One region of the Shewanella psychrophila genome, then DNA from elsewhere that is predicted to be linked to it. Evidence: predicted binding sites of a transcription regulator. Region 1 holds the regulator's gene; the other holds the start of a gene.
What was found. Region 1 encodes sigma-54, which starts transcription at its own class of promoters, with help from an activator protein. Its sites were predicted from a motif close to GTTGGCACGNNNNTNGNNT; they were not measured.
Positions count from the first base shown of each region.

Region 1 (3,218 bases):
ACTTGTCGCCATAGGTGAGCCTGCGACTTACACCCAGATAATGGAAGATGGACGTCCAGCTTCTGCCAGTGCCAAAGAAATTAGATACGAGCTATCGAGCAGAACTTTAACCTTGGTAGGCAATGCCATGCTAGAGCAAGATGGTAGCCGAGTGACAGGTAATATGATTCGCTACAACATAGCTGAGCAGCAGTTGATAGCAGAAAGTACAGGCAAGGATAGGGTCATCACCATTATTCAACCGGAAAACTATCAGGATACTAGTCAAGATAAGGCGAAAGAACCCGCCACTGAGCCACTGCCGACTCAACTACCTGAAATCAAGCAAGATGAAGATAACATTCAAGCCAAGGGGCAAGAAGAAAATACTGACGTAATTCCAACTCAGCTACCTATCATCGAGCAGGAAAAACAATGAGCCAGATGACGCTAAAGGCAGTCAATCTTGCCAAGAGTTATAAAAATAGAGCCGTGGTCCAAGATGTCAGCATCACAGTGGAAACTGGGCAGATCGTCGGTCTTTTAGGCCCAAATGGTGCGGGAAAAACGACTACTTTCTACATGGTTGTAGGCTTAGTGCAAAGTGATAAGGGTAGGATCTTGATCGATGATGACGATTTGACCTTAGATCCAATGCACTTGAGGGCAAGAAAGGGCATTGGCTATCTTCCTCAAGAAGCGAGCATATTTAGAAAGTTATCGGTTCGAGATAACATTATGGCTGTCCTGCAGACTCGTTCAGACATAGATAACAATGCCCGAGAGGAACAACTCGAGAATCTTCTGGAAGAATTTAATATTACCCACATCCGAGACAGCCAAGGCATGGCGCTCTCAGGTGGTGAACGCCGACGCGTCGAGATAGCCAGGGCCTTAGCCGCTAATCCTAAGTTTATTCTCCTAGATGAGCCCTTCGCAGGTGTGGATCCGATCTCAGTTATCGACATTAAAAAAATTATCCTGCAGCTTAAAAGTCGCGGCTTAGGTGTACTGATCACCGACCATAATGTGCGTGAAACCTTAGACGTCTGTGAACGTGCTTATATCGTCAGCCACGGAAATTTAATCGCTGAAGGTACACCTGCCGAAATCTTAGACAATCAGCAAGTACGAGCTGTGTACTTAGGTGAACAATTCAAGCTATAGTTAATCATGAGGCTCATTCTTAGCGCATCAAGAAATGAGCTATTATCGACACTCGGCTGACTCAGCCTGAGGTCTAGGGGCTCAGAGAAACCCCAAACAAGTCAAAGCAGGCTTTCTCATTTTATAATTACAATGAAGGGAATAGCGGTAAATGAAAGCGTCACTCCAGCTTAAAATGGGTCAGCAGTTAACCATGACACCACAACTGCAGCAGGCTATACGTCTATTGCAACTATCGTCGCTGGAACTGCAACAAGAAATCCAACAAGCGTTAGACTCCAACCCCCTTCTCGAACTAGATGAAGAGCAAGTCGACCCCCCGGTCAATGGTGAAGACAAGACCACTGACACAGATGACTTTAGCGCCACAGCAGAGAGCGATGGCCCACTGGACAGTTCAGCGGTTGAAACCTCTGAGGCGTTAACCCAAGATTCAATGCCTGAAGAACTCCCAATGGACACGACCTGGGATGAAGTCTACACGGCGTCTCCCAATTCGAGTTCCGGCGCAATGCGCGATGACGATATGCCCTTCCAAGGTGAGACTAGCGAAGGTTTGTATGAACATCTCGAATGGCAGAAAAATCTCACACCGTTTTCAGACAACGATCTCGCCATAGCGACGGCCATCATAGACGCCATAGATGAGAGAGGCTATCTCACTCAGAGTGTTGATGACATCCTCGAAGCCATGGGTGATCCTGAAATTGAGCAAGATGAAATAGAGGCCGTACTTAAGCGCATCCAGCACTTCGATCCCATTGGAGTTGCAGCAAGGGACCTCAGTGAATGCCTAATCATTCAGCTAGCACAATATGCCGATACAACCCCACACATAGATAACGCTAGGCTACTTATAAAAGACCACCTGGATCTGATCGCCGGCCGTGATTTCCGCCTGTTAATGCGTAAGACCAAGCTCAAGGAAGATGATCTCAAACAAGCCATTGAGTTAATCCAGACACTTAATCCCCGTCCCGGATTGGCAATTACCCCAGGAAAAGATGAATATGTCATCCCTGATGTCACTGTGACCAAGAAGAAAGGTCGCTGGGTAGTTGAGTTAAATCCAGACAATATGCCGAAGATCAATGTCAATCAACACTATGCTTCCATGGCTAAAAGCACTAAAAATCAGGCTGATGGTCAATTTATTCGAGGGCATCTACAAGAGGCAAAGTGGTTTATTAAGAGCCTTGAGAGCCGCAACGACACTTTACTGAAAGTCTCGAACTGTATCGTTAAATTCCAGCAAGGCTTCTTCGAGTATGGTGAAGAAGCCATGAAACCTATGGTATTAAACGATATAGCCGAAGCCGTTGAGATGCATGAATCCACCATTTCCCGGGTCACCACACAAAAATATATGCACACCCCTAGGGGTATATTTGAGCTGAAATATTTTTTCTCCAGCCATGTGGGGACCGATGATGGCGGAGAGTGTTCATCTACCGCTATTCGTGCTTTCATAAAGAAATTGGTCGCAGCCGAAAACCAGCAGAAGCCACTCAGCGACAGTAAGATGGCCTTGCTATTAGCGGAGCAGGGAATTAAGGTCGCCAGACGCACCATAGCTAAGTATCGTGAAGCCATGTTGATTCCACCATCGAATCAACGTAAGAGTTTGTAGAAAAAGGAAATAAGGTCATACCTAACTAACAGTTCTAGTTTAGTGACTGACCTGATTAGCTCTCATGTTGTGAGCTAATCACCAGAAGCGGCCTGTAGTCGATAATAGTTAGGCTCAACTCCTGGTATAACAGGGAATTATGTTGTGAGTTAAATCCCTAAAGATTTACCTAAAATCAACCTAAGAGTGAAACAATCGGAAACTGGAGGAGTATTTCTATGCAAATAAACCTAACTGGACACCATATAGAGATCACTAAATCGCTAAGACATTATGTCGAAGAAAAGTTCACTAAGCTTGAACGACATTTCGATCAGATCAATAATGTGCACGTTATTTTAAATGTTCAGAAAATGCAGCAAAAAGCCGAAGCTAAACTCCACCTTGCTGGTGGTGAGGTTTTCGCTATGTCAGAGAATGCTGACATGTATGCCGCTATCGA
Region 1 is NZ_CP014782.1:5,852,137-5,855,354, forward strand. It holds partial or broken gene lptA (lipopolysaccharide transport periplasmic protein LptA) at 1-310, shown strand, start outside; gene lptB (LPS export ABC transporter ATP-binding protein) at 415-1,146, shown strand; gene sps_RS25625 (RNA polymerase factor sigma-54) at 1,298-2,776, shown strand; gene hpf (ribosome hibernation promoting factor) at 2,995-3,218, shown strand, end outside.

Region 2 (3,218 bases), 2.5 Mb from region 1:
TGGTACTCTTCTAATATTGCGTTGATCTCCTCTAAGGTGGTGGTCTCACCATGAATAAGTAGCAGCAACTCTTCGATATGAACAAGCTGAGAGGTAGCGGCTGTTAAACAGATCCCTATCGGGGTATTAATTTCGTGGGCTACCCCAGAGACTAGACCTCCTAATGCTGCCATTTTTTCCTGTTCGACTAACACTTCCTGAGCTCGCTTTAATACTAAGAGAGATTGTTCTAGTTCTTGAGTTCTTTCCTTTACTTGTCTCGCCAGTTCCTCTTTGTAACTGGTTTCTAAGGCTAATAATCTTTCTCTGTCGGTTAACGCATCCTGCAGTTCCTGTTTCGATTTCTTGATGTCGGAAAATGAGGTTCTTAACTGTTGTTGCATGGTATTTATTGCTAATGATACTTGATGGAACTCGTCTCCTTTCTTATTGTTTTGATCGAATTTTAGCGGCTCAAAAGGGCTATCTAGATCTAATCGTTTACAATACTGGCTGAGCTGATGTAAGTGTCTAGCGACCATGAACCACACAAGAAAAAGTATAAAACCTGCGACTATAAATGTCTTTATGGCGTTGGAGAGTAAAATGATGATGGCTCTGTCCAGCAGTTTATCGTAAACGGCTTTTAGGTCTGCTTGAACCAATAAGGTGCCGACAGGAATGCTGTCGTTGCCAGAGCTATAGAAGAGCTCGAAGGTTTTTTCTATGGTGTTTTCAGGTGTCGGTGTACCTGAGATCCAGACTTGACCGCTATCATCATTGATTGAAATATAGGTGATGTCGGGGAGCTGAATCAAGCCATTAAGTTGAGTGTTTATTAATCTTTCATCTATTACCCAGATGCTTGCCGCCAGCACGTCTAAGTTAACTTTTTCGATACTGGTAAATTGTCGAGTTATACGATCGACATCGCCTTTATAGTCATTGACCAGTTGAAAACCTGTGGTGATCAAGGTGATTAATGAACTAAATAAAATGATAGATATTGTTAATTTTCGGCCTATCTGGCTTTTGATTAATCTGCTAGTAAAAGTATGCATGGACCCTTTTCTTGAGCATTGAAAACTAAGTCAGACTTGCTCACTTTCGCCTTCGAACTGTGTCAAAGTAAGCATCCCTCCATAAGCATAGTCTGACAATTACCAATTGAGTGACTTAGTGGCTTAAAAATTAACAAAAAATCCTATTTATTGGCAATCTATATTTTTAGTAAATTAGTGGCATTAATTTTGCTTTTAATTTACTTAAGTACAGGTTTTTGACACTAGGTATTCTTATGCAGAAAATAAAGACACAGATATTTAAGCCATCGGTCCCTAAGCAGTTGATTTTCAGCTCTATGCTTTGGTTGGCTATCGTGAGTGGGGCCTTGCTATTTGTACCTGTAGGAATTTTGACGTCAGTTAACTTAGAAACTGTTGTCAGTGCTAACTCTCCTTTCATTGGATTAGGCTTCATTATTGGCATCGCTTACCTGATTACTCAAGTGGTGAACTATTTCTTAGATGAGGCCATCGGTGCGTTAAGATCAAAACGGACTATTGAAATAATCGAGGAGAAAGTGAGGCTTTTAGATCCGACTGAACGGGCTCTGTTGCGTGAGTTTTTTCTTCAGGGGGAGACTATCTTGACCCTGCCACAAAATGAGCCAGCGGTTAAAAGTCTGCTGGCGGCGAACATCATTGAGCTATTAGGTAATCAGAAAAACTATGCTATACAAGGGTCTACAGCAGATTACAAAATTTCTATGCGTGCAAGGATTTACCTGAATCGACAAGTGTTAAGATTGCCGGTTGGAGAGCCCAGCCAAGAAGAGATGCAAAACTTGATTAAAGCCAGACCAACCTTTGCTAATAATGTGGTGGGCCCAAGAAAGCACGCCGCTTAATAGCCTGTCAGGTTTAGGCTTCGCAATATTTTTGATTTTAGGGTAAAAAATAGGGGGCAATATGCCCCCATTGCATTAGAAGTTGCACCTGTTTAAGGTGCAACTTCATCGAAAACTTGCTTATTCTGGCTTAGACTTCTGAATAAACATCCACATAAGATATCCCATGATACTTATGGTGCAGAAAATAACGATCATTGACATCAGCCCGATTGGGTTTCCAAACATCAAATCTAACCAAAAAGCCATAGTGAAATCCTCTTTCAAAAATTCATTTTATTGCATACCCCTAACCTAATCTGGTTTTGATATCAGCTTGCTGATCTCGATCAATAATCGCTCCGAATCATTATTAAATTGCGTTGATATTGTTAAAACTATGGGGTTCATCTACTTTTGCTTATTTAGTTGTCAGTGGGGAGGCATAGTGGAGGACGATAGATATGTACTATTTAATCTGATAGTAAGTTATCTGATGAATAAATACTGGGATAAGAGTGAAAATTGTTCGGTCAGTTATTTTCTGATTTTAAAGGCTTGCCATTAGTCGTCTCAAAGGTATAATGCCCGTCACTTACTGAGGTCTTAAACGATTTTAGTTAGTCTATTTGATTAAGCCGGTGTGGTGGAATTGGTAGACACGACGGATTCAAAATCCGTTGCTTTCGAGCGTGACGGTTCAAGTCCGTCCTCCGGTACCAATTAAATAGAGAAGCCTGCCTAGCGCAGGTTTTTTTATGTCTGAATTTTAGTCTGCTCATTTCTTCCAGACAAGAAATAGGGAGGCCAAGTCTCCCTATTGATACCTGTATTCAATCGTGTTCTAGCTCTGTAATATTTTCAGTGGTAAGCCCAACATGTCGTCTCCCGAACCAGCTAGATACCAGATAATGGCTATGAGTGCCCCAACGGTGAAAAAGTACCAAATAGTTGAGAATACCTGTCCATACCTGTCTAGAGGTAACAAGTGACTCTGATGACGTGTCTTCCACTCGAATACTATTTCTAAACTGCCTATAAGTAGCAGAAATCCCAATAGTGCAAGACCTAAGGTGTAGCTCAAGTAAACGCCCACAGCTGCTCCGGCAATACAGGTGGCTAGACCCAAGACGCTGTTCATCGAAAAGCTGATGCTTTTTAATATGTGTCCACCATCGAGTGGGAGTATAGGTAACAGGTTAAATAGGTTTAAAAGGGCGTTAAAGGCGGCCAGGCCGGCGAAAAATACGTTACCAGTTAACCAATAGGCTACCAAAGCCATGATGGACATGATCAGGCCGAATGTTGGCCCCATAATAGATATCACTACGTCTTGCCAACGGGTATTGAT
Region 2 is NZ_CP014782.1:3,324,357-3,327,574, reverse strand. It holds gene sps_RS14335 (sensor histidine kinase) at 1-1,040, opposite strand, end outside; gene sps_RS14330 (superinfection exclusion B family protein) at 1,277-1,888, shown strand; gene sps_RS14325 (DUF3149 domain-containing protein) at 2,009-2,137, opposite strand; tRNA gene sps_RS14320 (tRNA-Leu) at 2,505-2,589, shown strand; gene sps_RS14315 (site-2 protease family protein) at 2,712-3,218, opposite strand, start outside.
Region 2: a site for sigma-54 is predicted at 1,217-1,235, ahead of sps_RS14330 (superinfection exclusion B family protein). Genes of this name have one in related genera too.